4 regions of the Bradyrhizobium sp. SZCCHNRI2009 genome follow, and region 2 is predicted to be linked to each of the others. Evidence: predicted binding sites of a transcription regulator. Region 2 holds the regulator's gene; each other region holds the start of a gene.

Region 1 (7,420 bases), 360 kb from region 2:
GTCGTTGTCGCTCGTCCATTGGTTGGCCGCGATGTCGACAGTCCCCTGCGACAGGGCCAGCACCGCGTTCTCGTGGCTGCCGGTGAAGACAACCTTGCCAAAATACGTCTCGGCGTCGGTCACGCCCATCTTGTTGAGCTCGAAGCGGGGCACGTTGTTGCCCGACGTTGAGTTCGGATCGACGAGGCCGAGATTCTTGCCCTTGAGGTCTTCGACCTTCCGGTACGGGCTGCTCGCCTTGACGAAGAACACCGAATAGTAGCCGGTGCTGCCGTCGGAGTTGATGTCGTTGGCGAAGGCATCGGTCTTGACCCCGGTGAGCCGGGCGCGGGCGAACGAGGCCGAACCGTAGCTCGCGATGTGGATGTTGCCGGCGCGCTGGCCTTCGATCACGGCCGCATAATCGTTGGCGATGCGCAGCGTCACCTTCACGCCCAGCTCTTTCGAGAGATAGTTCACGAAAGGCGTCCAGCGCTCGGTGACACCCGAGGCGTTCTCTGCCGGGACCACGGCGAAGGTCAGCTCAGGATACTTCGCCTTCCAGTCCTCGGCTGACGCCGAGGCCGTGAAAGCCAGCGCAGCGACGCCCGCCAGAACGATGCGACGATTGATCATAACATGCCCTCTTGTTGCAGTAAGTAACAGGTCTCGCCCCCGCGCCATGCGGAAGCTCGAGCTTGCAGAAATCCGCGTCTCAGGCCACGGCCGCTTCGCCGAGTACCGGCACCGTTGCCGCCGGTGCCGGATGGATCGAACCCATCACCTCGTCCGCCTCGAGATCGTAGAGTTCACGTGCGATCTGCGCCGTCAGCGCCGACGGCACGTCGTCGAACACGATCCGTCCGGTCGCCATGCCGATCAGGCGATCGCAATAGCTGCGCGCCAGATCGAGCGAATGCAGATTGCAGACGACGGTGATGCCGAAATGCTTGTTGATGCGCAGCAACGCGTCCATCACGATCTTGGTGTTACGGGGATCGAGCGAGGCGATCGGCTCGTCTGCGAGAATGATCTCGGGGTTCTGCACCATCGCGCGCGCGATCGCGACGCGCTGCTGCTGCCCGCCCGAGAGCTGATCGGCGCGCTGCGCGGCGAGGGAGGCCATGTCGAACTGCTCGAGCGCCGACAGCGCCATGGCGACATCCTCCGCTGGCCAGAGCTGCGCCAGCGAGCGCCACGACGGGATTTCGGCCAGTCGCCCCATCAGCACGTTCGTCAGCACGTCCAATCGGCCGACCAGATTGAACTGCTGGAAGATCATCGCCGAGCGCGCGCGCCACTGCCGCAGGTCACGGCCGCGCAGCGCCGTCACGTCGAGATCCTTGAAGAGGATGCGGCCGCCGCTCACCGGGCTCAGGCGATTGATGGACCGCAGCAGGGTCGACTTGCCGGCGCCGGAACGCCCGATCACGCCGACGAAGCTGCCCGGTGCAACAGAGAAGGATGCATTGTCGACTGCGGCTTTCATGCCAAAACGGCACGTCAGGCCATCCACCACCAGCATTGAATTCTCCAGACGCCTCGCTTTGGCCTATCGCTAACGTCTGGATTCTACAGTTATGTGACAGCGACACTGCGGCGCCACATCCGTCCACACGCTGGCCGCAGTCATGCAGATGTCACGCCTCTGTCATAAGGGAGATCCAACACCCTCACAGGCGTAGAGACAGGACGCGAGATGGCCGGCAAGTCGCTTTCGATTGAACCTACCGTTGACCCTTCGGCCAAGCTCCAGGACGTGACGCTCGGCGCCTATTGCGAGATAGGCGCCCGCACCATCCTGCAGGAGGTGACGATGGGCGACTACTCCTATGTGGTCAACGATTCCCAGATCACCTACACGAGGATCGGGAAGTTCTGCTCGATCGCGGCGATGACCCGGATCAATCCGGGCAACCACCCGATGCAGCGGGCGACGCAGGCCCATTTCACCTATCGCGCCAGCGCCTATTTCCCAGGAGAGCCGGACGATGCGGAGTTCTTCGCCTGGCGGAGAGAGCATCATGTCCAGATCGGACACGATGTCTGGATCGGCCATGGCGCGATCGTGCTGCCGGGCCGCAACATCGGCACCGGCGCGGTCGTGGCGGCCGGCGCCATCGTCACCAAGGACGTTGCGGCCTATACCATCGTCGCCGGCAATCCGGCGCGCCCGATCAAGCGCCGGTTTCCGCGCGAGGTCGAGCAGCGGCTGCTGGATCTGGCGTGGTGGGATTGGAATCACGAGGCGCTGCGCGCGGCGCTGCCGGATTTCCGCAAGCTCGCGATCACCGCGTTTCTCGACAAATACGAGGCTGCCCTCGACGCACGCGTCTCGGTGCGGCAGAGTGCCGCCCCATGACCGATATCTCCATCTCGCGAGGCCGCTGCCTCGTCGATACCGACTTCGTCGACACCTCCTTGATCATATCCGGCGGCGTGATCGCCGGCATCGGGACACCGGGACGCCGGTCGGGTCTCGAACTCGATGCGGAGGGGCTCACCGTGCTTCCCGGCATCGTCGACATTCATGGTGATGCGTTCGAGCGCCAGATGATGCCGCGCGCCGGGGTCGATTTCCCGACAGACGTTGCGCTGATCGACAGCGACCGCCAGGCCATCAGCAATGGCATCACCACGGTCTTTCACGCGACGACCTGGTCATGGGAGCCGGGCCTGCGCAGCGCCGACAATGCGCGGCGCCTGCTCGAATCGATCGAAGCGCTGCGCCCGCGGCTCGCAGCCGACACGCGCTTTCATCTGCGTCACGAGACCTTCAATCTCGACGATGAGGAGGAGATCGGCCGGTGGCTCGCCGACCGGCGCGTTGACCTGTTCGCCTTCAACGATCACATGGATTCGACGGTGGCGAGTCTGGACAAGCCGCACAAGCGCCAGCGCATGGTCGACCGCACCGGCCTGCCCGGCGCGGAGTTCGACCGGTTGGTCGCGCGCATCGCCGCTCGCGCCGACGCCGTTCCGGCCTCGATCGCGCGGCTGGCCGAGATCGCACGCAAGGCTGGTGTCCGCATGCTGTCGCATGACGACAACAGCCCGGCCATGCGCAAGGCGTTTCGCAGCCAGGGAGTGACCATCGCAGAGTTTCCGGTCAATGAGGAGACCGCGCGCGAGGCCGCTCAAGGGGACGACGCGATCGTATTCGGCGCGCCCAACGTCGTCCGTGGCGGCAGCCATACCGGGTGGACGAAGGCCAGCGACATGATCGCCAAGGGCCTCTGCTCGGTGCTGGCCTCCGACTACTACTATCCAGCGCCGCTGCTGGCAGCGTACCGGCTTGCGGCCGACGGCGTTCTTCCGCTGGCGCGCGCCTGGGATCTGATCTCGGGCAGCCCTGCACGCGCAGCCGGGCTGGCGGACCGCGGCACGCTCGCCGAGGGCCGCCGCGCCGATATCATTCTGGTCGACGACCGCGTGCCGTTGCGCCCCCATGTCGTCGCCGTGATCGCGTCCGGCCGGCTGGTCTATCTCACCGAGACCGACCGGCTGAACGCCCGGCCGGCGCGTGCCATGGCGGCGGAGTAGCGAACCATGGCCAATCTTCTGCGCTATGCGATCTATTATGCTCCACCAGCGACGGCGGATCTGGCGGAATTCGGCGCGAGCCTGCTCGGATACGACGCGTGGAGCGGCGATGACCGCAGCTTTCCGAGCGAGATCGTCCGCGCGGTTCCAGACTGGGCTGAGCTGACCGCAGACCCGCGCAAATACGGCTTTCACGCGACCTTGAAGGCTCCGTTCGAGCTGTCCGATGCGGAGAACGAAGCCGCGCTCCGCAGCGCCTGTGCCGCGTTCGCGGCCACGCCGCGAGCCGTCCCGGCCATCCGTCCGATCGTGGACGCGATCAGCGGCTTCATCGCGATGATCCCCGGCGAGCCGTCGCCGGCGCTGCAACAGCTCGCGGCCGATTGTGTCCAGGCCTTTGAGCCATTTCGCGCTCCGATGACGGCCGACGACCGTGCTCGGCGCAAGCCGGATCTGCTGACACCACGGCAGCGCGATCATCTCGATCGTTGGGGTTATCCCTATGTCATGGAGGATTTCCGCTTCCACATGACGCTGACCTGCCGGCTGTCCGACGAACGGCGCCGGCCGATCCTGATGATGCTGCAGGAGAGATTCGCGGCACTGTCACTGACAAAGCTCCGGATCGACAGGATTGTGCTGTTCCGCCAGGCCAATGCCCACGAACGTTTCCGCATCATCGGAGACTGGCCGCTCACGGTCGTCCAGGGGGGATAGCGGCGTCAGTTCGGCATGGCCTGCATAGTGCGGCGGCGCCTCGCGGTCGAAGACCGAGAGTGGCGGCGAGATGTCGGCGCGCTCCCGCGGCAGGGCTCCCCATCCTGCCGCGAGCGCGGCTGAGGTCGCGAGAAATCGTCGATCGATCGACAGGCTCGCGCTTGCATTTGGTGCCGAGACAGTTTCGCTCATGGTGATGAACTCCTCCCAGGCCGATGAAAATCTGCGAGGAGACTATGGTCAGGTCATCGCGCAGCAAGGCGAAATAACAGACGCGATCTGCCGAAAAGCTGACAACACTGTGCGCCGTGCGACACCTTGCACCGTGCCGCGCCGTGATCTGCCGACGGCTTGTCGCCTTCATGCCGCTTAGCGAGTCGCCGTGGTCAAACGTGCATCGCGACGAAGGCGATAATGTCAATTTTGCCACTTCGGCCGCACAAAGAAATTGCACGTCGGGCGTCGTCGAGACCGTCAACACGACGTCGCATGGCGCTTCGACCAAGCGGATATCAACCTCATTTTGCCGTGGCGACGACGCGCGCGCTCCGGCTGTCGTCGCTCGATGTCCGATCGCAATGTCACGAAGCCGACGCTCCAAGCCAGCTCCATCCAAAAGCTCCCCATCGCCACGGCCTCGCACTCGCAGCATGTTGCCGCCACGTGTCGGGTTTTCGACAATCCACTGATACTAAAAACGAATGGCATATCGCTTGCAATGCACAATGCGCCTCGCTATTGCAGCGCAATAATTTTCTTGGAGTGCCCCAATGCTCGGAATCGGAAGCAAGCTGCCATCGTTTGAAATCGTCGGCGTGAAACCCGGCTTTCATCTTCAGGAAGAGAAGGGCGAGAGCGCCTTCGAGACCCTGACCGAGACCAGCTTCCCTGGAAAGTGGAAGATCATCTTCTTCTATCCGAAGGATTTCACCTTCGTCTGCCCGACCGAGATCGCCGAGTTCGCGCGCCTGGCGAAGGATTTCGCGGACCGCGATGCCGTCGTGCTCGGCGGCTCGACCGACAACGAGTTCTGCAAGCTCGCCTGGCGCCGCGACCACAAGGATCTGCACAAGCTGCCGATCTGGCAATTCGCCGACACCAAGGGCGCATTGGTCGACGGCCTCGGCGTCCGCTCGCCCGACGGCGTCGCCTACCGCTACACCTTCATCGTCGATCCCGACAACACCATCCAGCACGTCTATGCGACCAACCTGAATGTCGGCCGCGCTCCGAAGGATACGCTGCGCGTCCTCGACGCGCTGCAGACCGACGAGCTCTGCCCGTGCAACCGCGAAGTCGGCGGCGAGACCCTGAAGGTCGCCTGATCATGTCGATCGAGCAGCTGAAGGACCAGATCCCGGACTTCGCCAAGGACGTCAGGCTCAACCTGTCGTCCATGGCGTCCGACGAGACGCTGTCGCCGCAGGCCAAGTATGGCCTGTTCGTCGCCTGCGCGATTGCGACTCGCAATCCGAGCGTCGTTGCGGCCTTCGAATCGGTTGCGGCCGCGCAGCTGTCGCCCGCCGCTTTGGCGGCGGCGAAATCGGCCGCCGCTATCATGGCCATGAACAACGTCTACTACCGCTTCGTGCACCTTGCCTCGAACAAGGAGTACGCGACGATGCCGGCCCGGCTGCGGATGAACGTCATCGCCAACCCCGGCGTCGCCAAGGCCGATTTCGAGCTGTGGTCGCTCGCGGTGTCCGCCATCAACGGCTGCGGCACGTGCATCGATTCGCACGAGAAGGTCCTGCAGGATGCGGGCGTGCCCGCGGCCACGATCCAGACCGCCGTGCGCTTTGCCGCCATCATCCAGTCGGTTGCCTTTGCGATCGAAGCCGCTGGTGTGTCCGTCGCGCTGGCGGCGGAATAAGAATCGATCGGATATGTGAATGCGGCCGGCATTGTCCGGCCGCATTTGTTTTTCGCCATTCTCGCCTGAGTTGCAGAATTTCCCGGCGCGCCTGCAACTCCTCGGTCCGCTAAGCCCCTGACCTCGCGGCAAAGTCGAGATGGCTGCGGCATCCTGATACTCCAACCGATCTTTCCGCAAAGCGCAGAACTCGCCCCCGGTCTCGCGCATTGCGAGTAGTCACCGATGCGGCGCGCCGGGAAATTTCCATCAAATAGCCTTACCTACTCACCCTTCCCGACAAGAACATTGATCAGCTTAGGGACCAAGCAACATCGATTGTGACCAGGGCGCGCGAAAACAATGGCGTGCATGTCGGAAGGAAACCGGACCTGTCGGTCTCGACGGAAGCGTTGATGCAATGTCCCCGATGTCGCATCGTGTGCGCTTCGGTTGGACCGCGCGCGCCCGACGTCCTGAAGCTATCTCCCACGACCCGTTCGTCGGAGACAGGAGGCTAGTGATGAGTGCTCCAGATCAGAACGATCCGGCGAAACCAGCGCCGCCCTGGGCGAACGAAGAGCTCCGCAGATATGCGCCGCGCCGCCGCCAGACGGAGGCCGGCCCGACGGCATTCGATCCGCCCGCCGACGGCATCCCCCTGCCGCATCATCTGGTCTCCCGGCCAAGCTCCCTGCCGGCGCGGCCAGCGGCCCTTGACCTCGACGATGAGGAGGTGCACCGCGCCTGGAGCGCGAAGCTCGATCCCGTGGTGATGCCCCTGCCGCCGGACGATCCGGACAAATCGTTGCGGCTCAGCAGCATCATCAAGATCGGTGCCGCCGTCGGCATCGCGGCCTCCATCGCCATGATGGTGGTCAACATGGTCTCCTTCGACAACGGCGCAGCGACACCGGGTGGCAAGAGCCCGATCATGCCGACCGCCGTGCTGGAAAGCTTGGCCCAGATCGATCCTGCGGAAGCCAAGGTCGCCCAGGACGACCCGCCGCAGACGGTCGCCGCGCTCGCGGCTCCCAGCGGTACAGAACTGGCGATGCGGCCATGGCCCTCGACGCCGACGTCGCCGGCGCCAGCCGCGGCAGCACCGGCGGTCTCGCCCCCCTCCGCTGCGCTCCCGATGGCCTCGCCTCGCCCGACCGTTCCACTGCCGCGAGACGAGGTCGATGCTCTGATGAAGCGCGGACGCGACCTGCTCGCCGCGGGCGACGTCGCCAGCGCGCGCCTGATCCTGACGCGGCTTTCCGACGCCGGAATTGCGGACGCCTCCCTTCTGCTCGCGCGCACCTATGACCCGGCCGAACTGACGAA
Region 2 (7,420 bases):
TCCCTTGTACTTCGCACGCGTCTCTTCGAGGATGGCCTCCGCCTGGTGGCCGGCCGCCGCCATGATGGTGTCGTCATAGTCGAGCGAGATCATCGACAGCACGGCATCCTTCACCAGCGGATGCGCCGAGCGGATGAAGCTCTCCGAGCAGCACGTGCATTCGAGCCCGTGCATCCAGATGACGGGCGTGCGCGGCTTGGTTTCGAGCGCGTTGGCGATGCGGCTAGCCGCGAGCGGCCCAAGGCCGAGGCTCGTTGCGGTGAGGCTGCAGAACTTGTGAAAGCTGCGCCGCGTGATGCCCTGACGCCTGATGACGCTGTAAAAAGTTTCCGTTGCCGCGCCCATGAGTCCTCCCCTGACATCGCGTTGGCGATCATCTGATCGCGTTCTGGCGAGAAGGACAGCAAGATGCGGGCCAGCATCATTGCTGGATTTGAATCATAATGATTCCAGATGCTTGCAGCAGCGAGGCCGCGATCGTGGATCCTTGGAAGGCGGATCGCGCGCGATAATCGGAAATCACGCGCTTTGCACCGACAAGCTTGTTTCCGCTTGCTGCCTGCCTGTGTGCAGCGCGCTCAATGGGCCGTGCAGACCATGCAGGGATCGAACGACCGCACGACGTGCTGAATGCCGACCGCACGCGCGCCGGCAGTGCCGACCTCGGTGCCGACCAGCGCCTGTTCGAGCGGGCCCGCGACCCCATCCGCGTCGCGCGGAGAGAAATTCCAGCTCGTCGGCGCGATGATCTGATAACGCTCGATCCGGCCGGAGCGCACCGCGAGCCAGTGGCCGAGGCTGCCGCGCGCAGCTTCCACGAGCCCGACGAAATTGCCGTCGGCCGCGCCGGCGCTGTTGTCGCAGAACGGCTCGTTGAGACGCAGCCCCTTGATCCAGTGCTCGATCGACAGCGCGAGCCGCGCAGTTTCGATCAGCCGGGCGATGACACGATTGCGGACATTGCTGCGACCGCTCGCGAGCAGCGCGGTGATCAACGGCTGACCGTCGATGGCCTGCCTTGCGAGAGCGCCGACCTCGACCGGTTCTCCCGCAAGACGCGGCGCCTTGCACCAGCTATAGGCGTCGGCTTTGTCGGCATCGGGCACGGTGCGGCTCTCGGCCGGATCGAGCGACGTATCGTGCATCCAGGCGTGCGAGACGTCCTCGGTGATGCCGTCCGACGGCAAAGCGTGGACCTCGCCGCTGTTCGTGCGGACACCAGCGCGAAAACGAGCCCCATTGAAATCGTGATACGCGCCGAAGCTCATCAAGAGACCGGGTCCGCTGCCGAGGTCGGCCAGCGCGAGCGCATCGGCCAGCCGCAGGAAATGCGCGAAGTCGCCGGCGCGGCCCTCCCGCCAACGGTCGAGCTCGTCCGATGTCGACAAGGCGAGCACGTTCTCCAGCTTGTCGGCAAACACGACGCGTTCAAGGAAACCGCGAAACGACGCCGCGATCGCGTTGAGCCGCACGCGCTCGCCGAGCTCGATCGCGCGCGTCGTCCCGCCTGGCTGGAAGGCGAGACTGTGCGGCCATTTGCCGGCGATCAGGCCCATGATCTCGAGCAGTCGCGCGCGGGCAGGCAACGCATCGCGGGCCGCGCTGCCCTTCGTCGCCGCGAAGCGCTCGGCCGTAGCCGAATGCCAGGCATGCGAGGCGTAGGCGTCGCGGGCGAAGTCCGGCATGAAGAAGATGTAGAAATGCGTCAGATGGTCCGCTGCGTTCTCGGCCGCGTGCGCGATGTTGGCCGCGAGGACGCCGTTTGGCGCTGCCGCAATACCCATGGCCTGGCGCAACGCCGCGGCGGCGGCGATCGATTGCGACACCGAGCAGATGCCGCAGATTCGCGGTGCGATCACCAGGGCGTCCAGCGGCGGCCGCCCCTCCAGGATCTGCTCGAAGCCGCGATAGAGCGGCGCCGTCACCTCCGCCCTGGTGACGCGGCCGCTCTCGATATCGAGCCTGACCTCGAGATCGCCTTCGACACGATTGAACGGTCCGACCGTGATCCGCGTCATGGACGGCGCTTGTCGCCGGCACGGCCCGGCGGCACCACGACGTGATCCGCCGTCGCATTAACTCGGACGCGACGCGGCGTGGCCGATTTCGACAGCGCTGCGAGCGCGACGAACCAGGCCTTGGGCATGTCGGTCGGAAGCCCCACGGGAATGCCGGCGAGCTTGGCCGTCTGCAGATAGTTCTGCGCGCTCTCGAAGCCCGGCGAGGTGCAGGCGATGCAGGCGTAGCCGCCCTTGGTGCAGGAGCCGCCGCCGTTCCACGAGCGCTGATTGCAATCGCCGACCGCTTGCGTTGCGCGGCAGCCGAGATGCTCCATCAGGCAGCCGCGCTCCGACATCGTCTCCGCGCTCGCCTTGAACTCGTAAAACTCGTTGCGCGAGCAGCCGTGATGAGCCAGGTGATTGGCGATGAAGGTCGGACGGCCGACCGCGTCGAGGCCGTCTGCCGTCAGATCGCCCGAGGTGAGCGCCAGCAGGCTTTCCATCATCCAACCCGGATGCGGCGCACAGCCTGCGACGTTGATCACCGGCAGCCCGCGTTTCGAGCGAAAGCCCGCGCCGAGCGCGCCGCCGACGTCGCTGCCCTCGAACTGCAATCCGACCGCATCGGTCGGGTTGATGCCGGCAGCAGGAATGCCGCCATAAGCGGCGCAACTGCCGACGGCAACGACGTAGTCGGCCAGCGGCGCCAGATCGAGCAGCCAGTGATAGATCGAGCGGTTGGTGCCGGCGAGCATGTTGAAGCGGCCGGTCAGACCAGGTCCGCGCGCCACCGAGCCTTCGAGCACCAGCAGATCGAGCCGCTCGCGGCCGTCGCGGATCGCCTCCAACAGCTCCACGACCTCGTCCCCTGTCTGCTCGCTGACGGAGGGATGCCATACCAGATCGATGCCGGATTGGCGCAGCTCGTCGAACCAGCCGGACGCGCCGCTTTCCAGGATCGACATCGTGCAGCCGCCGCAGCTCGCACCCTGCAGCCATAGCATCCTGATCGTTCCCTCAGAGCCGACCATCATAAGGCCCCGCTCCTAGCCCGTCTTAAGCGTTCCGCTTCGTATCACCGGCGGGTTTAGCGCCCCCGCATGAACACTGGCAAGCGCTTCCCCGGGGATAGCCTCGGAACCGCGCTGGCTGCGACCGAGCAGCATGGCGACCGCCCAGATCAGTCCGAACAGGCCAATCACGACGATCCCGAGATTGGCGACATCGTCGCCCAGCGCGGTGGCGACCCCCGTCCATCCCCCGGTCAGGCCAAGCCGCGGCGCCAACAGCGTGATCGCCTCGAAGCCGCCGATCACCAGCGCGATGGCAACGGATGCGCCGGTGATCACGAGGTTATAGCGCAGCTTGCGTGCGGGATCGGTCAGCGCCCAGCGATAGGCGCCCGCCATCAGCATGCTGTCGGCGGTGTCGACGGTGGCCATCGCAGCCGCGAACAGCGCCGGAAACACCAAGACATGGGCGAGGCTCGCGCCGCGCGCGGCCTCGGTTGCCGACAGGCTGAGAAGCCCGATCTCGCTCGCAGTGTCGAAGCCGAGACCGAACAGGAAACCGAGCGGATACATGTGCCAGGCGCGTCCCACCAGGCGGAGCACCGGGCGCAGCAGGCGGATGAGGATGCCCCGTCCGGAGCTTCCGGCGGTTTCCATCTCGGACTGCGGCTGTGCGGCGCGGCGCCAGAGGTTCACGAACAGAATGAGGTTCGCCAACGCGATCAGCAGCAGGAAGCCGGCCGAGACCGACGTGCCGATGACGCCGCCGATCGCCCTGATCGCGCTCTCTTCATCCAGGAGGTCGGCGCCGGCGATGAGGCTCACGACGATGGTGGCGATGACGACGACGCTGGAATGGCCGAGCGCAAAATAGAGGCCGGCGGCGCGCGGGGCGCTACCGTCCTGCACCAGCTTCCGCACGACGTTGTCGATCGCCGCGATGTGATCCGCATCGACCGCATGGCGCAGTCCGAGCAGCCAGGCCAGCATCGCGGTGCCGACGATGGCGGGCCGGTCGGCGTAGAGCGCGAACGCCCAGGCCCAGGCGAGCGCGTTGGCGGCGACCAGCCCGCCGACGAGCGCAACGTTGCGGCCGGGCTGCGATCGCCACCACAGCAGCCGAGGGGCACGAGGATGATCAATTTGAACAATCGTCATACTCGGACTATAGCAAGAGCCAGGCCAGTTCGGTAAAGCCCCCCGCTGCAGGCAAAAGCTGCAGGAAAACGTGGGCGGCCCTTCCCGGATTGCCCTCTCGCTTGGCAACCCGCTATCCAGTCACGCACAGTTCATGACCAGCGGCGGGACATCTTCTTCTCTCGCCCCTCCTTCGCTCACCGCATCGAGGCACTCTGTGCCGTGATCTCGCGCCGCACGACCGCCTCGAACTGGCTCGCGGGGGCTGCGAACATCAGCCGGGTCTCCTCGTGGAACGCCGAGAAGATGCCGACCACGGCCGGCTGTCCGCCGACTTCGGCCATGATGGGGGAGCCCGAATAGCCGAAATTGGCGAGGCAATGCACCGTCAGCAGCATCCCGTCCTTGGTCATGCCGGCGCTGCAATTGCGCTGGCCGGTCGGCGAATAGCGCCGCTCCTGGCCGTAGCCGATCTCGGAGATGGTTCCGGCCGAGGTCGCAGCCTGCAATTCCTCGCGCGTCAGCGCCTTGACCGCGACCGGCTTCGACGGCAGCGCGTCCTTCAGCACGATCAATGCCCAATCGGCGGGCGAGCGGTCGAGCGACCACCTGTCGTGCCGGGTCGGGACGAAATCGGGCGCCACGATCAGCTTGTCGGCGACCGACGATGCCGCCGGCGTGCCCCTGTTCATGCCGGCCAGGAAGCGGACGTTGCCGGGGCTGACCTGCGCCACGCCGTTGAACACGCAATGCGCCGCGGTGAGCACGACGCGCGGCGCGACCAGCGTGCCGGTGCACCAGCCGCCGGTCGAGTATTGCGCGACGGTGACGACGCCGATCGACGACGCCGGCCACGAGGTGGGATCGACGACCTCGCCGATGTGACGGTCGAGCCCGAGCAGTTGCTCCGGACGCGGAGCGGCGATGCCGGCCTCCGCCGATTCCGGCTTCGGCCGCCAGGCCGCAATGGCAGTCTGAGCCTGGACGCGCTGCGGCTCGGTCAACTTGACCCGCTGCACGTCGCGGCCGGCCGATCGCACGCCGCTACGGCCCGCCATCACCAGCCAGGCATAGCCCTGCACGACGTCCTGTTTCACACCGCGGCCGTCGAGCAGCATCAGGCCGAGCATGTATTGCGACTGGGCGAAGCCCTGCGCCGCGGCGCGGCTGAACCAGCGGCCGGCTTCGCCGTAATTGCTCGCAACACCTTCGCCGTTGACGTAGGCGATGCCGAGATAGTGTTGCGCGACGGCGAGCCCCTGATCGGCGGCCTTGCGGTACCACGCCAGCGCCTCGGCGGGGTTGCGCGGTTGGCCCCAGCCGAAGGCGTGCATGAAGCCGACGTCGAACTGCGCCCGCGCATCGCCCTTGGCGGCCAGCGGCAGCAGCCGTCGCATCGCCGCCGCATGCTGCCCGTTGCCTGCCGCCGCGACCGCGTCTTCGAGCTCGGCGGCCGTGGCGCCCGCCGCGCCGCCGAGCAGCACGGCAAGAGATATGATGATGGTCTTGATCAAGGGCGTCCGCTGGGACCGAAACATCGTGACGGGCCACGAAGCAGACACGATCAAGACGGCGGCGGCGTGGCGGAAAGCGGACCGCGATCTCCTCAATCGGGCCGCCTCGCGCCTCACACCTGCTGCGTCCTCACGCCGGATCGCCCCTTACACCTGCTCGCTCTTGGCGAAGCGATCATCGAGCGCATAACCGGCGCCGCGAACGGTGCGGATCGGGTCCTGCTCGCGGCCGGGATTGAGCAGCTTGCGCAGGCGGCCGATATGGACGTCGACGGTGCGCTCGTCGATGTAGATGTCGCGGCCCCAGACACTGTCGAGCAGCTGCTCGCGGCTGAACACGCGGCCGGGATGCTCCAGGAAGAACTCGAGCAGGCGGTATTCGGTCGGGCCGAGATCGATCGGCCGCCCAGAGCGCGCCACGCGGCGCTTCTCGCGGTCGAGCTCGATGTCGCCATAGGACAGCACGGTCGCCAGCCGCTCCGGACTCGCCCGCCGCAACAGGCCTTTCACCCGCGCCAGAAGCTCCGGCACCGAGAACGGCTTGACGATGTAGTCGTCGGCGCCGGTCGCGAGGCCGCGCACGCGCTCGCTCTCCTCGCCGCGTGCGGTGAGCATGATGATCGGCAACTGCCGGGTCTCGGTCCGCGCCCGCAGGCGGCGGCACAGCTCGATGCCGGACAGGCCCGGCAGCATCCAGTCGAGCACGACGAGATCGGGAACACGCTCCTTCAGGCGCGTGTCGGCTTCGTCGCCGCGCGCCACGGTCTCGACCTCGTAGCCTTCGGCCTCGAGGTTGTAGCGCAGCAGCGTCGTCAGCGCCTCCTCGTCCTCCACCACCAGAATTCGGGCGCCCATGTCTGAACCGTCTCTCTCAGTTGCCGGGGATCGTCGATGCGAAGCTCGTCATGTCGCCCTTCGGGCGCTTGTCCATGATCTGCTGGCCTTCGATCATATAGAACACCGTCTCGGCGATGTTGGTCGCGTGATCGCCGATGCGCTCGATGTTCTTGGCGCAGAACATCAGGTGGATGCAGAACGAGATGTTGCGCGGATCCTCCATCATGTAGGTCAGGAGCTCGCGGAACAGCGAGGTGCAGATGGCATCGACTTCCTCATCGCCCTTCCACACCGTCATCGCGGCCGGCAAATCGTGCGCGGCATAGGCGTCCAGCACCGTCTTGACCTGCGACTGCACGAGATCGGTCATGTGCTCGAGCCCGCGGATCAGCTTCAGCGGATGGAAGTCGCTCTCCAGCGCCGCGACGCGCTTGCCGATGTTCTTGGCGAGATCACCGATACGCTCCAGATCGGTCGCCACGCGCATCGCGCCGACGATCTCACGCAGGTCGACCGCCATCGGCTGTCGCCGGGCGATGGTAAGAACGGCGCGCTCCTCGATGATGCGTTGCAGCTTGTCGACCTCGGCGTCGGTGGCGACCACCTTCTGGCCGAGCGCGATGTCGCGCCGCACCAGCGCATCGACGGAATCGACGATCAGCCGCTCCGCGAGGCCGCCCATCTCCGATACCAGACGGGTGAGGTCCTGCAGATCGCTGTCGAACGCCTTGGCGGTATGTTCACTGGCCATGATGATCTCCTGAAGACAATGTCGTCGGCGTCAGCCGAACCGGCCGGTGATATAATCCTGGGTCCGCCGATCGCTCGGCGAGGTGAAGATCTTGCTGGTGTCGTCGAACTCGATCAGCTCCCCGAGATACATGAAGGCGGTCTTGTCGGAGACGCGCGCCGCCTGCTGCAT
Region 3 (7,420 bases), on a different contig from region 2:
GTTCGGCATCAACGTGCCGCGCATGATCACGCTGACCTACGGCCTCGGCGTCGGGCTCGCGGCGCTGGCCGGCGTGTTGTCGGCGCCGATCAACCAGGTGCGGCCGCTGATGGGCGAGCACATCATCATCGTGGTGTTCGCGGTGGTCGTGATCGGCGGCATGGGCTCGATCATGGGCTCGATCATCACCGGCTTCCTGCTCGGCGTGATTGAGGGACTGACCAAATATTTCTATCCCGAGGCTTCCAACACCGTGGTCTTCGTTCTGATGGTCCTGGTGCTCCTGGTGAAGCCGACGGGTCTGACCGGACGGGCGGCCTGACATGACATCCATCACCGACGCAACCCTTCCGATCACCCCGCGCGCCATGCGCGACGAGATGATCGTGTTCGTCATCATGACAGCGCTGCTGGCGATCGTGCCGTGGACCGGGCTGTACCCGTTCTTCGTCATGCAGGCGCTGTGCTTCGCGCTGCTGGCCTGCGCCTTCAACCTCCTGATCGGCTATGGCGGCCTGCTGTCGTTCGGCCATGCGATGTTCCTGGGAACGGCCGGCTATTGCAGTGCCCACGCGCTGAAGGTGTGGGGGCTGCCGCCCGAACTCGGCATCCTGACGGGCGTCGCCGGATCGTTCGTCCTGTCGGTGATCACCGGCTACATCTCGATCCGACGCCAGGGCATCTATTTCGCGATGATCACCCTGGCGCTGTCGCAGCTCCTGTACTTCATCTATCTGCAGGCGCCGTTCACCCATGGCGAGGACGGCATCCAGGGCATTCCGCAGGGCCGGATGTTCGGCATCCTCGACCTGTCCAAGCCGACGGTGCTCTATTACGTCGTGCTGGTCGGCTTCCTCGCCGGCTTCCTGCTGATCTTCCGCACCATCAACTCGCCGTTCGGCGAGGTGCTGAAATCGATCCGTGAGAACGAGCAGCGCGCGATCTCGCTGGGCTACAAGACCGACCATTACAAGCTGCTCGCCTTCATCCTGTCGGGGACGCTGGCGGGCCTCGCCGGTGCGCTGAAGGTGTTCGTCGCCCAGAATGCCTCGCTGACCGACGTCGAGGTCGGGATGTCCGGCCAGATCGTGCTCATGACCCTGGTCGGTGGGCTCGGCACCGTGTTCGGCCCCGTCGTGGGCGCGTTCGTGATCGTCGGCATGCAGCAATATCTGTCCGGCTTCGGCCAGTGGGTGACGGTGATCCAGGGCGTGATCTTCGTCGCCTGCGTGCTCACCTTCCGCCGCGGCGTCGTCGGGGAAATCGCCCATCTGTTCAAGCGATCCCTCTAAGTCATTGATCTGAAAAGAGATCGTTGAAAGGGCAGAAAGCGGTGGATGATCCGGCCACCGCTTCTGCTGGTGCGCGATCCGGAGTATGACAGTTCTGTGACTGGCCGGCCCTGGCCCGTTTCGGAATGGATGGATCTCGTCCCATGCTGCACTGGTTTCGCGCCGTCCTCCCGCGGGAGGAGCGGTTTTTCGATTTGTTCGCCCGCCACAACAAGGTGGTGATTCAAGGCGCCCATGCGCTGCAGGACATGCTGCAGGGCGGCGACGACATCCTCAGGCATTGCCAGCGCGTCAGCCAGCTCGAGAACGAGGCCGACAACATCACCCGCGAAGTGCTGACCGCTGTCCGCCGCACTTTCATCACCCCATTCGACCGCGGCGACATCAAGAACCTGATCACCTCGATGGACGACGCCATCGACCAGATGCAGCAGACCGCCAAGGCCGTGGTGCTGTTCGAGGTCAAGGAGTTCGAGCCGACCATGCGCGAGATGGGCACCTTGCTGGTCGACTGCGCCAACCTGATCGGAAAGGCGTTGCCGCTGTTGCAGGCGATCGGTCAGAACGTGCCGATGATCACCGCGATCACCGAGGAGATGACCAAGCTCGAGGGACGGGTCGACGATCTCCACGACATCGGGCTGAAGGAGCTGTTCCTCAAGCACCGCAACGCCAACACGATGGATTTCATCGTCGGCGCCGAGATCTATGACCATCTGGAGAAGGTCGCCGACCGCTTCGACGACGTCGCCAACGAGATCAATTCGATCATGATCGAACAGGTCTAGGGTAGGGCCGCGCCGTGGACGCTCAACTCGGCCTTCCGATCCTGGTCGGCCTCATCGCCGTCGCACTCGCCTTCGATTTCCTCAACGGCCTGCACGACGCCGCCAACTCGATCGCGACCATCGTTTCGACCCGCGTGCTGCGGCCGCAATATGCGGTGTTCTGGGCCGCATTCTTCAATTTCGTGGCGTTTGGCGTGTTCGGCCTCCACGTCGCCCAGACCATCGGCACCGGCATCATCGATCCCGCCATCGTCGACGCGCAGGTGATCTTCGCTGCCCTGGTCGGCGCCATCGTCTGGAACCTGGTCACCTGGGCCGCCGGCATTCCGTCGTCGAGCTCGCATGCGCTGATCGGCGGGCTGGTCGGGGCAGGGGTCGCCAAGGCCGGCATCTCGGCCACCGTGTGGAGCGGCCTGTCCAAGACCGTGCTCGCGATCGTGCTGTCGCCGCTGGTCGGGCTGGTGCTGGCGATGATCCTGGTCGCGATCGTGTCCTGGGCCTCGGTACGCTCGACGCCGTTCGCGGTCGACCGCGCCTTCCGCATCCTGCAATTCGCCTCGGCCTCGCTCTATTCGCTCGGCCATGGCGGCAACGACGCGCAGAAGACGATGGGCATCATCGCCGTGCTGTTGTACTCGCAGGGCCGTCTCGGCGAGCAGTTCACGGTGCCGTTCTGGGTCGTGCTGTCGTGCCAGGCCGCGATGGCGCTTGGCACCCTGATGGGCGGCTGGCGCATCGTCCGCACCATGGGCCTGCGCATCACCAAGCTCAACCCGATGCAGGGCTTCTGCGCCGAGACCGGCGGCGCCATCACGCTGTTCCTGGCGACGTTCCTCGGCGTGCCGGTGTCGACCACCCACACCATCACCGGCGCGATCGTCGGCGTCGGCGCCGCCCGCCGCGCCTCGGCGGTGCGCTGGAACGTGGCCGGATCGATCGTCTACGCCTGGATCTTCACGATTCCGGCCTCTGCCATCGTCTCGGCGCTGACGTTCTGGCTGGTGTCGGTGCTCCGGCACTGATCCGGGGCGGGCGAGGGGGCAACTCGCCGGTTGGAGTTGCGGTGCAAAACGCCTATATGGAGGGCGCGCGGCGGCCGTGATCCCGCGCCTTTCCCATCAAATCGCCCGCTCTCTGGCCCCGAAACGACGTCCGCCGCCTCATGTCCGATACAAGTTTGACGACCGAACAGCCGTCCCGCTCCGCGCTCTCCGACGAGGTCGCGCGCCGGCGCACCTTCGCCATCATCTCGCACCCGGACGCCGGCAAGACGACGCTGACCGAGAAGCTGCTGCTGTTCGGCGGCGCCATCAACCTCGCCGGTCAGGTCAAGGCCAAGGGCGAGCGCCGCAACACCCGCTCGGACTGGATGAAGATCGAGCGCGAGCGCGGCATCTCGGTCGTCACCTCGGTGATGACCTTCGAGTTCGAAGGGCTGGTGTTCAACCTGCTGGACACGCCGGGCCACGAGGACTTTTCCGAAGACACCTATCGCACGCTGACCGCGGTCGACTCGGCCGTCATGGTGATCGACGCCGCCAAGGGCATTGAGGCGCGCACGCGCAAGCTGTTCGAGGTCTGCCGCCTCCGCGACATCCCGATCATCACCTTCATCAACAAGATGGACCGCGAGAGCCGCGACACCTTCGATCTCCTGGACGAGATCGAGAAGACGCTGGCGCTCGACACCACGCCGATGACCTGGCCCGTGGGGCGCGGCCGCGACTTCATCGGCACCTATGACATCCGCGACGGCGGCGTGCGCCTGCTCGAAGGCGGCGGCGCCAAGACCGGCGCGGCGCAGCAGATCGACATCGCCGAGCTCGGCAAGATCAACGCCAATCTCGACATGAGCCAGATCACCGACGAGCTGGAGCTGGTCAAGGAGGCCTGCAAGCCGTTCGACCTCGAGGCATTTCGCGAGGGCCACCTGACGCCGGTGTATTTCGGTAGCGCGCTGCGCAATTTCGGCGTCGGCGATCTGCTCGAAGGCCTCGGCCGCTACGCGCCGTCGCCGCGCGCGCAGGAGTCGAACCTGCGCAAGGTCGACGCCGCCGAGCCGCGCATGAGCGCCTTCGTGTTCAAGATCCAGGCGAATATGGACCCCAACCACCGCGACCGCATCGCGTTCGCGCGGCTGTGCTCGGGCAAGCTCAACCGCGGCATGAAGGCGAAGCTGGTACGCACCGGCAAGACCATGCCGCTGTCGAGCCCGCAATTCTTCTTCGCCCAGGACCGCTCGGTGGCGGACGAAGCTTTCGCCGGCGACGTCGTCGGCATTCCCAACCATGGCAGCTTGCGCATCGGCGACACCCTGACCGAGGGCGAGGATCTCACCTTCGTCGGCGTGCCGAGCTTTGCCCCGGAAATCGTCCGCCGCGTCCGCCTCACCGATGCGATGAAAGCGAAGAAGCTGAAGGAAGCCTTGCAGCAGATGTCGGAGGAGGGGGTCGTGCAGGTGTTCCGCCCGCGTGACGGTGCGCCGGCGCTGGTCGGCGTGGTGGGACCGCTGCAGCTCGACGTGCTCAAGGCGCGGCTCGATGCCGAGTACTCGCTGCCGGTCGAATTCGAGATCTCCGAGTTCTCGCTGGCGCGCTGGATCTCGTGCGACGACAAGAAGAAGCTCGAGGCGTTCATCGCCGCCAACAATTCCGGCGTCGCCGACGACGTCGACGGCGATCCGGTGTTCCTGGCCAAGAACGAGTTCTATCTCGGCTACACCAAGGAACGCGCCGAAGGCATCGTGTTCTCCAACGTCAAGGACGTGAAGAAGAAGGCCTGACGCTGCTGCTCTCCGGTCATTCCGGGGCATCGCGAAGCGATGAGCCCGGAATCCATTTTGCCTCTTATTCTGTCGCTCAATGGATTCCGGGCTCGCCCTGCGGGCGCCCCGGAATGACGCGTAGAGAGAAACAGGACTCTTCCACAGTCGACTTGGCGCATGCTGCGTGATGAGACCCGTAGCGCCGCGCGCTTTTCGCCAGACGATTGGTGAGCTACGCTTCCTCTCACACCAAGCGGGGGGAAAAGAAAATGCCAGCGGGATCTTTGGGCCGCCTTGTCCGGCGCCAGATGGTGGAACTGTTAGCTGTGTGTGGCTTGGCGTTCGCGGCGACCGGAGCGGCAGACGCCGCCGAGGTGGTCGCGCTGGGCGCCAGCAACACCTATGGCAAGGGCGTCAATCGCGGCGAGGATTTTCCGGCCCAGCTCGAGGCCATGCTCCACGGCAAGGGCGTTCGGGTCAGCGTCGCCAACGCCGGCATCAACGGTGATACCACCGCCGGGATGCTGTCCCGCTTCGACAGCGCGGTCGATGGATCAACCCGCGTGCTGGTGCTGCAGCCCGGCGGTAACGACGCCCGCAAAGGGGTCGGCGACCAGCGCGCCAGCAGCATCAGCGCCATGTTGGCCAAGGCCGCGCAGCGCCGCATCAAGGTCGTGATGGTCGAGAACGGCATGTTCCGTGGCCTGCCGCATCAGGTCGACGGCGTGCATCTGACCCCGGAGGGCTATCGCATGCTGGCCGCATCGCTGCTGCCCCGCGTGATGAGCGGCTTGCGGAAGTAGCTCGCCGCGAGGTCGTGAAGCGCGCCGCGCCGGCCTGCGGTCTCACAGCTCGATGATCCCGCGCCGCGCCGCATGCGCCACCGCATCGGTCCGGCCCGTTGCATCGAGCTTGTCGAGCAGCGAGCCGACGTGGAACTTCGCCGTATGTACGGAGATGCCGAGGCTGCGCGCGATCTCCTTGTTGGAGCAGCCCTCGGCCATCAGCGCCAGGACGTCGCGCTCGCGCGCGGTGAGCTGAAAATCATCGATCGCCTGGCCGTCGATCCTGTCGTCGCCGCTGCGCGCCTCATCACTGCCATGCAACGGCGCGACGGCGACGTCGGCGCTCTCGCCGGGCGCGACCAGCGTCAGGCCCGTGACATCGCCGAGCAGCGCCGCCAGCCGGTCGGCCAGCTCGGCATCATCGACCGCGATCGCGATCCTGATCGGCGCGCGCGCCTTCTCGCTCACGCCGGCCTCTCGCCGATGGTCAGGGCGAACTGCACCGGCTCGCCGGCACGCAGCGCTGCGACCTCGACGACGGCGCCGACGCTGTCCGGACCGAGTTCGCGCATCATCGCGCGCATGCCCCTGAACGGCTCCTTGTTGAGAGCGGTGATGACGTCACCCTGGCGCAGGCCGGCGGCCGCGGCCGGGCCGCTCTTGTCGAGGCTCATGATCATCGCACCGAGTCCATCGTCGAGCCGGACCGGCTGCAGGCCGGCACCGAGATAGCCGCGAGCGATGCGACCATGCGTCTCGAGCTTGCTGGCGACCCGTTCGATCGTGGCCGCGGGTATCACGAGCGTCCGGCGCGGGCCGCGCACGGCCATGCCGATCGCGTGGCCCGCAGCGTCGAGCACGAGACCGCCTTCGGCGCTGTGCCGCAGCCTGGTGTCGAGCTCGATGCGCGCATCGATGTCGCCGCCGCGCAGGCTGCGCCAGGCGCCTGCCGATTGCGAGACCATCGCCAACGCCGCGGCCGGCTTGCCCTGATCGGCGGCGACGAGGATGGCCAGAGCGCCGAGCGGCGGCACGCCGCCGGCAAGCGAGGCGGCCGCGACATCCTTGCCTTGGAAGCGGAGCAGGGTAATGTCGGTGGTGTGATCACGCCCGGCGATCGTGACGGGGCGGGTCGTGCCGTCGGCGAAGGCGAGCACGATCTCGCCCTCCTCGGCGAGGGTCTCGTCCGCCGTGACGACGAGGCCCGGCTTCCAGACGAAGCCGGAGGCGCGCGTGCGGTGCGAATGGACCGAGACCAGTGATGGCGCTGCGGCGGCAACAGCGGCGGCCAGCGCGGAGGACAGTGAGGAGAGGGCGGACAGCTCGGGCATCGACGGCTCCATGGGTTGATCCCAATGTGGCGCGTCGATGGTCGTTGCGGAACTCCCCAGGTGGGCAGGCTGCGCTCATCCGGGCTACAAGTTGAAGTCAGAGCGTCGTCCGCGCCTTCGACAGCGGAAAGGCGAGATCGCCGTGCTTCGACGTCTTCAGCCCCAGTCCGATCAGCGCCTCGGCGAAGCGCACCGCGGCAGCGACGCCGTCGATCACGGGAATTCCGAGCTCGGTGGAGAGGTCGTGCGCGAGATCGGCCATGCCGGCGCAGCCGAGCACGATGGCGCCGATACCGTCCTCGCGCAGCGCCGCCCGGCATTCGCCGAGCAGCGTGCCGCGGACATTGGCCTCGGGCTTGTCGAGGTCGAGCACGGCAACGTCGACGGCGCGCACCCTGCGGCAATGCTGCTCCATGCCGTAATTGCGCACGAGGTGCTCGGCGATCACCTTGGTGCGCGA
Region 4 (7,420 bases), on a different contig from region 2:
CAGGATCGCCCGGGCATCGCGCAGCAAGGTCGTGCCGTGCTCGGTCAGCGACACCGCGCGCGTGGTCCTCGCGAACAGCGGGGTCGCGAGATCCTCCTCCAGCAGCTTGATCTGGCGTCCGAGCGCCGAGGGCAGCATCTGCAGCCGCTGCGCCGCCTTGCCGAAATGCAGTTCCTCGGCGGCGGCCACGAAGCAGCGGAGCTGGTGCAATTCCATGGTGGGGTCCTGAAGAGGCGATGGGCCGGATTATATCATTTTTTTGTATAATGATGCGAGCATTGAAGCCGGCCTGGTTCGACGCCTACGCTTGTCAGATCAACGACAAGACGGGACAGGGAGGTGACGATGGCCGGAGAGCTGGAAACGCGCGTGCTGCGCAGGATCACGTTGCGCATCGTGCCCTTCATCATGCTGCTCTATTTCGTAGCCTTCATCGACCGCGTCAACGTCGGCTTCGCAGCGCTGACCATGAACAAGGACATCGGGCTGTCAGCCTCGGCCTATGGGTTCGGCGCCGGCATCTTCTTCTGGGGCTATTTCCTGTTCGAGGTCCCCTCCAACCTCGCGCTGGACAAGTTCGGCGCGCGCATCTGGATCGCGCGGGTCATGATCACCTGGGGCCTCGTCTCCGGCGCGATGGCGTTCGTACAGGGACCGACGAGCTTCTACGTGCTGCGCTTCCTGCTTGGGGCTGCGGAAGCAGGCTTCTTCCCCGGAATCATCCTCTATCTCTCCTACTGGTTCCCGGCGCGCCAGCGCGCAGCCGTCACCGCGCTGTTCATGGCCGCCGCGCCGCTCTCCACGGTTCTCGGCTCTCCGGTTTCCGGCGCGCTGCTGGAGATGGACGGCATTCTCGGCTTCAAGGGCTGGCAGTGGCTGTTCCTGATCGAGGCGCTGCCGGCGGTGCTGCTCGGCTTCGTCGTGCTCGCCTACATGACCGATCGTCCGGAGCAGGCCCGCTGGCTCGCCGACGACGAGCGCGACTGGCTGGTGCGCACCATGAATGCAGAGGTGGCGAGCAAGGCCGCCACCGCGAGCCACAGCATCTGGCGCGGGCTGGCCGACATCCGCGTGCTGGCGCTCGCGCTGGTCTATTTCGGCACCTCGGCCGGCCTCTACACGCTCGGCGTCTGGGCGCCGCAGATCATCAAGCAGTTCGGCCTGTCGTCCTTCACCGTCGGCTTCCTCAACGCGGTGCCACCGACCGTGGCCGTGGTCGTCATGATCCTGTGGGCGCGCCATTCCGACCGTACCGCCGAGCGCACCTGGCACGTCGTGCGGGCCTGCGTGGCCGCAGCCGTCGGGCTCTGGTTGGCCGGGCTGTCGACCAGTGTCGCCGCCGTCCTCGCTGCGCTCACGCTCGTCAATGTCGGCATCTCCTCCTCGAAGCCGCCGCTGTGGAGCATGCCGACCATGTTCCTGTCCGGCTCGGCCGCCGCGGCGGGCATCGCAACCATCAACTCGATCGGCAATCTCGGCGGATTCGTCGGTCCCGCGATGATCGGCTGGATCAAGGACCAGACCGGCAGCTTCAATGGCGGGCTCTATTTTGTCGCCGGCCTGCTGGTGGTATCGGCGGTGCTGACCCTGTTGCTGTCACGTTCACAAAGTGCGAAGGCCCAAGCAGCCACGCCGTCCTGACCTCATCAACGGAGCTCTTTCATGCGCACCCATTCCATCGCCGCCATTCCCGCCGACGGCATCGGCCCCGAGGTCATCTCCGAAGGCGTCCGCGTGCTCGAGGCACTCGCCAAGCGCGCGGGCGACATCAGCTTCAACGTCAAGACCTTCGACTGGGGCTCGGACTACTACAAGAAGCACGGCGTGATGATGCCGGCCGATGGACTCGCGGAGCTGAAAAAGTTCGACGCGATCTATTTCGGCGCGGTCGGCGCTCCCGACGTGCCCGACCACATCACGCTGTGGGGCCTGCGGCTGCCGATCTGTCAGGGATTTGATCAGTACGCCAACGTCCGCCCGACCAAGATCCTGCCCGGTGTGGCCTCGCCCTTGCGCAATGTCGGCGTCGGCGATCTCGACTGGGTGATCGTCCGCGAGAATTCCGAGGGCGAATATGCCGGCATGGGCGGCCGGGCGCATCGCGGTCTGCCGGAGGAGGTCGGCACCGAGGTCGCGGTCTTCACCCGCGTCGGCGTCACCCGCATCATGCGCTACGCGTTCAAGTTGGCGCAGTCGCGCCCGCGCAAGTTCCTCACCGTCGTCACCAAGTCGAATGCGCAGCGCCATGGCATGGTGATGTGGGACGAGATCGCCGCCGAGGTGGCGCGGGAATTCCCCGACGTGACCTGGGACAAGATGCTGGTCGATGCGATGACCGTGCGCATGACGCTGCAGCCGAAGAGCCTCGACACCATCGTCGCGACCAATCTGCATGCCGACATCCTGTCCGATCTCGCCGGCGCGCTGGCCGGCAGCCTCGGCGTGGCGCCGACCGGCAACATCGATCCGGAGCGGCGCTTCCCGTCGATGTTCGAGCCGATCCATGGTTCGGCGTTCGATATCACCGGAAAGGGCATCGCCAACCCGGTTGCGACGTTCTGGACCGGCGCGCAAATGCTCGAGCATCTCGGCGAGACGGACGCGGCCGCGCGGCTGATGGCTGCGGTCGAGAAAGTCTGTGCAGCAGGCATCCTGACCCCCGATGTTGGCGGCACGGCGACGACCAAGCAGGTGACCGACGCCGTCATCGACGCGATCCATGGCTCCAACGCCTGAGGCGTGCTGTTCTCTTGCACAATTCTGGCGTGTTCCGTGTCGCGCTTGCAATGGACGCTGCGGGGCGTATATCAGCGCTTCCGCTGCGTCCGCGCATGCCAATCACATGCGTGTCATAGAGACGCGAGACACGGCTTAAGGAGAAAGGACACATCATGCGTCGTCACCGTCGAGCCAAGATCGTCGCGACTGTCGGTCCCGCGAGCAATTCTCCGGAGATGCTGAAAGCGCTGTTCCTCGCCGGTGTGGACACCTTTCGTCTCAACTTCAGTCACGGCACCCAGGCCGATCACGCCAAGGTCCATGCCGCGGTCCGCGCCCTCGAGAAGGAGATGCAGCGGCCGATCGGCATCTTGATGGATCTGCAGGGTCCTAAGATTCGCGTCGGCACGCTGCGCGACAAGAAGATCCAGGTCGAAGCCGGCGAGACGATTCGATTTGTTCTCAACGGCACCGAGGGCGACAAGACATCGATTCCGTTGCCGCATCCGGAAATCTTTGCGGCAGTCTCGCCCGGTCACGATCTTCTGATCGATGACGGCCGCGTGCGCGTCCGCGTCACCGGCCTCGGCGACGACTGGATCGAGGCCAAGGTGATCGTCAGCGGCGCGATCTCCAATCACAAGGGCGTCAATCTGCCCGGCACAATTCTGGAGCTATCGCCGCTGACGGCCAAGGACCGTTCTGATCTTGCCTTTGGGCTCGACCTCGGCGTCGACTGGGTGGCGCTGTCGTTCGTGCAGAAGCCGTCCGACGTGCTGGAGGCGAGGGGCCTGATCAATGGCCGCGCCGGCATCATGTCCAAGATCGAGAAACCGGCGGCGCTGGAGCGGATCGACGACATCATCCAGCTCTCCGATGCGATCATGGTTGCGCGCGGCGATCTCGGCGTCGAGATTCCCAACGAGGACGTGCCGGGCAAGCAGAAGGAGCTGGTGCGCGCCTGCCGGCTCGCGGTGAAGCCGGTGATCGTCGCGACGCAGATGCTGGATTCGATGGTCGCGACGCCGACGCCGACGCGCGCCGAGGTCTCCGACGTCGCAACCGCGATCTATGACGGTGCGGACGCGGTGATGCTGTCGGCGGAATCCGCCAGCGGGCAATATCCGCGCGAGGCGGTGGCGATGATGGACAGCATCATCAAGGCCACCGAAGGCCACAAGATGTACCGCTCGATCGTCGAGGCGACGCAGCCGGGCGAGGAGCAGACGCCGCCGCATGCGGTGGCGACCGCAGCGGCCGATCTCGCCTCGGCGATCCACGCCAAGGCGATCGTGGCCTATACGTCGAGCGGTACCTCGGCCTCCCGCGTTGCGCGCAAGCGGCCGAGCCTGCCGATCCTGGCGATCACGCCGAACGAGGACACCTCGCGGCGGATGTGCCTGTTGTGGGGCGCGCACAGCGTGCTGTCGCAGGACGTGCAGAGCTACGAGGAGATGGTCGAGCGCGCGACCTTCTTCGCCGTGCAGGAGGAGTTTGCGGAAGCCGGCGACCTGCTCGTCGTCGTCGCCGGCATCCCGTTCGCGCAGACCGGCACCACCAACAATCTGCGCGTCGTCACCGTGCCGAGATAGGAGGCTGATTTTCCCTGTTCGCGCTGCCCGCCTGTCGCCTGATTGTCGCACCCCGCTGGTATCGCGGGGCAGTGACGAGGGACATCGCGAGTCGTCAAACGAGCGGTGTCCGGTCGCGGTCCGGCAGGATGGGTTCTGCCGGTGCGGCGTTTCGTCATCGCGGTGTCATCAGGGACTGTTAGGTGGGCGCGCATGGGACTTGAGACTGCTGGTGAAGAAAGCCCGGCTCGGCGCTTTCGGACGTTGTTCATCTCGGACGTTCATCTCGGAGCCCGCGGCTCGCAGGCCAATCTCCTCGTCGATTTCCTGCGTCACCATGATGCCGACACGATCTATCTGGTCGGCGACATCATCGACGGCTGGGCGCTCAAATCGAGCTGGCATTGGCCGCAGTCGCATAACGACCTGGTGCAGAAGATGCTGCGCAAGGCCCGCAAGGGCGCCAAGATCGTCTATGTCCCCGGCAATCACGACGAGTTCCTGCGCGGCTATTACGGCACGCATTTCGGCGGCATCGACGTCGTCGAGAACATCTTGCACACCGGCACCGACGGCAAACGCTATCTGGTGATCCACGGCGACATCTTCGATCTGGTCGTGCAGAATGCGCGCTGGCTCGCCCATCTCGGCGACAAGGCCTATGACTTCGCCATCCAGATGAACCGTCTGGTCAACTTCTTCCGTCGCATGTTCGGCGTTCCCTATTGGTCGCTGTCGCAATGGGCCAAGCAGAAGGTCAAGAACGCCGTCAACTACATCGGCGCGTTCGAGACGGCGCTGGCCTCGGAGGCGCGGCGGCATGGCGCTGATGGCGTGATCTGCGGCCACATCCATTGCGCCGTCATCCGCGACCAGGACGGCATTCGCTACATGAATTGCGGCGACTGGGTCGAGAGCTGCACGGCGCTGGTCGAGCACGAGGACGGCCGTTTCGAGATCCTGACCTGGACCGATCCGCAGCGGCAACCCGCGCCGGTTCCGCAGCTGGCCGCCCGCGCCGCCTGACACCGGTTCCCTTGCCTCTCGGCAATCGGGCGCGGTAAAATAGGGGTATGACAGCTCATTCCCCGATCCTGCCCGTGACCGCCGCCGACATCGAGGCGGCGGCACGCGTCCTCGCGCCCGTGGCCGTGCGGACTCCGCTGCTGCCAGCCCCCGTGCTCAACGAGCGGTTCAAAGCGAACGTCTTCGTGAAGCCGGAGGTGCTGCAGCGGACCGGCTCGTTCAAGTTCCGCGGCGCCTACAACAAACTGGCGTCGATCCCGCAAGCAGCGCGCGGCAACGGCGTCGTCGCATTCTCCTCCGGCAATCATGCGCAGGGCGTCGCCCATGCCGCCACATTGCTGGGCATGGACGCCACGATCGTGATGCCCTCGGATGCGCCAGCGGCCAAGCGCGAGCGCACCAAGGCGTTCGGTGCCGACGTCGTGCTCTATGATCGCGATCGCGAGGACCGCGAAGCGATCGCGCGCGACATCGCAGCAAAGCGCGGCTCGACGGTGGTGCCGCCCTATGACGATCCCTACGTCATCGCAGGGCAGGGCACCGTCGGTCGTGAAATCGCCGAAGATCTCGCGGCGCTCGGCCTGTCGCCGGATCTGGTGATCGTCCCGGCTTCGGGCGGTGGACTGCTTGCCGGCGTCTCGACCGCGGTCAAGGCGCGCTTTCCCAACACCCGGATGGTCGTGGCCGAGCCAAAGGGTTTTGACGACCATGCGCGCTCGCTACGGGCCGGCCACCGCGAGGCGCACGACGCAAAGGGCCGGACCATCTGTGACGCGCTGATGGCGGCGATTCCAGGCGAGATCACCTTCGCCATCAACAGCCAACTGCTGTCGGCCGCGGTCGAGGCTTCGGATGAGGAGGTGGGGCGCGCGGTCGGCTTTGCCTTCCGGGAGCTGAAGCTCGTGGTCGAGCCCGGCGGTTCGGTCGGGCTTGCAGCATTGCTGGCCGGCCGGCTGGATGTGGCGGGCAAGACGGTGGTGATCGTTTTGTCCGGCGGCAATGTCGATGCTGAGCTCTACGCCAGGCTGATCGCCTGACGATCAAGCCTCAGTGAAAGCTGAGGCCGCCTTTTGCAAATCCCCCGCCGCCCATCCGCAGTCCGGACTGCGCGACGTGCGGCGTGCTCCGCGCCGGGCCGCCCTGCATCCCGCCTTGGCCACGCGCCATCGACGGATGCGACGCGTTGATGTTCGGCTTGAACGGTCCGGAATTGCCGGGGAAGGGACGCCGCACTTCGCGGGCGTCGAATGGCCGCCCAGGACTGCGCTTCAGTGGATCGCGCTGGATTTTCGTAGCCACGGGCGGATTTGTCGGCGGCACGATCCTGTCGCGCAACTTGGTCTGAGCGATAGGCCCGGGATCGACGACCTTGTTGGGACCCGCGTTGTTGATGGCATTGCCTTTCGTGACCACCGTTGGCGGCAGCGGTCCGTGCGGCACGGTGGCGGCCGGCAGCGTCGGTTGCGGGGCTGGATGGCTCTGGATCTGCGGACCGGGATTGAACGGTCGCGCGATCGGTGCCAGTTGCGGTGGCATCATGAGACGGCTCGGTTGCAGCACGGGGATGGGCCGAGGCTGTCCCTGCAGCCGCAGTGCGACCGGCGCATATGGGCTGTCGGCATAGGATTCACGGAAGCTCTGATAGGCGGCCGGCGAATTCGCCAGCACGGCCTGGTGCCACGCCGCGGCCTGCACGAGGCCGGCGAGCAGTGCGCGGATGCGGTCGGCGAGCGGATCGCGCGGATACAGCTCGATGAACTCGCGATAATATTGCGGACGGTTCTCCGACAGCACGTAGTCATAGGCCTGCCGCACGGAACGGCTCGGCAGGTTGGCCGCCATCTGGATCACCGGCGTATTCTCGGCAGGGCGCGCCGCCGCGACCAGCGTATCCCCGAAGAAGGTGAAATCACTGGTCAACGAGGAGCTTTCCCATGGCGTCTGTCGTCCGTCGGTGCTCTGGTTCACCTGTAGGCGAATGCGCTTGAACAATTGCTCGATCGGCAGGTTCGGCTGCCGCGCCAGGTTCAGGAACGCCTGCGCGTACGGGCTGTGCTCGCCACGCCCGTCGAGCGCCTCGGCGCCGGGCGAGGTCGAGTATCCGA

What was found. The regulator PhoB, encoded in region 2, activates phosphate uptake and scavenging genes when phosphate is short. The targets are predictions, from matches to a motif close to TGTCATNNANCTGTCAT.
Region 1: the regulator PhoB is predicted to act here: its motif matches at 1,618-1,634, upstream of phnC (phosphonate ABC transporter ATP-binding protein).
Region 3: the regulator PhoB is predicted to act here: its motif matches at 1,378-1,394, upstream of QX041_RS05830 (DUF47 domain-containing protein).
Region 4: the regulator PhoB is predicted to act here: its motif matches at 4,463-4,479, upstream of QX041_RS27100 (UDP-2,3-diacylglucosamine diphosphatase).

The regions. Positions count from the first base shown of each region.
Region 1 covers NZ_JAUEUH010000004.1:497,094-504,513, reverse strand. The annotation lists gene phnD (phosphonate ABC transporter substrate-binding protein) at 1-615, opposite strand, end outside; gene phnC (phosphonate ABC transporter ATP-binding protein) at 695-1,504, opposite strand; gene QX041_RS17590 (DapH/DapD/GlmU-related protein) at 1,679-2,341, shown strand; gene QX041_RS17585 (alpha-D-ribose 1-methylphosphonate 5-triphosphate diphosphatase) at 2,338-3,522, shown strand; gene QX041_RS17580 (DUF1045 domain-containing protein) at 3,529-4,239, shown strand; gene QX041_RS17575 (peroxiredoxin) at 5,010-5,564, shown strand; gene QX041_RS17570 (carboxymuconolactone decarboxylase family protein) at 5,567-6,112, shown strand; gene QX041_RS17565 (sel1 repeat family protein) at 6,615-7,420, shown strand, end outside.
Region 2 covers NZ_JAUEUH010000004.1:139,237-146,656, reverse strand. The annotation lists gene QX041_RS15820 (hydrogenase small subunit) at 1-345, opposite strand, end outside; gene QX041_RS15815 (nickel-dependent hydrogenase large subunit) at 579-2,018, opposite strand; gene QX041_RS15810 (HupU protein) at 2,015-3,031, opposite strand; gene QX041_RS15805 (HoxN/HupN/NixA family nickel/cobalt transporter) at 3,047-4,168, opposite strand; gene QX041_RS15800 (trypsin-like serine protease) at 4,345-5,661, opposite strand; gene phoB (phosphate regulon transcriptional regulator PhoB) at 5,809-6,516, opposite strand; gene phoU (phosphate signaling complex protein PhoU) at 6,533-7,249, opposite strand; gene pstB (phosphate ABC transporter ATP-binding protein PstB) at 7,280-7,420, opposite strand, start outside.
Region 3 covers NZ_JAUEUH010000001.1:1,289,007-1,296,426, forward strand. The annotation lists gene QX041_RS05820 (branched-chain amino acid ABC transporter permease) at 1-322, shown strand, start outside; gene QX041_RS05825 (branched-chain amino acid ABC transporter permease) at 324-1,292, shown strand; gene QX041_RS05830 (DUF47 domain-containing protein) at 1,436-2,080, shown strand; gene QX041_RS05835 (anion permease) at 2,095-3,102, shown strand; gene QX041_RS05840 (peptide chain release factor 3) at 3,243-4,862, shown strand; gene QX041_RS05845 (GDSL-type esterase/lipase family protein) at 5,072-5,647, shown strand; gene QX041_RS05850 (helix-turn-helix transcriptional regulator) at 5,690-6,097, opposite strand; gene QX041_RS05855 (S1C family serine protease) at 6,094-6,960, opposite strand; gene QX041_RS05860 (aspartate/glutamate racemase family protein) at 7,058-7,420, opposite strand, start outside.
Region 4 covers NZ_JAUEUH010000008.1:327,549-334,968, reverse strand. The annotation lists gene QX041_RS27120 (LysR family transcriptional regulator) at 1-216, opposite strand, end outside; gene QX041_RS27115 (MFS transporter) at 346-1,641, shown strand; gene QX041_RS27110 (tartrate dehydrogenase) at 1,663-2,736, shown strand; gene pyk (pyruvate kinase) at 2,892-4,310, shown strand; gene QX041_RS27100 (UDP-2,3-diacylglucosamine diphosphatase) at 4,503-5,315, shown strand; gene QX041_RS27095 (threonine/serine dehydratase) at 5,363-6,352, shown strand; gene QX041_RS27090 (caspase family protein) at 6,363-7,420, opposite strand, start outside.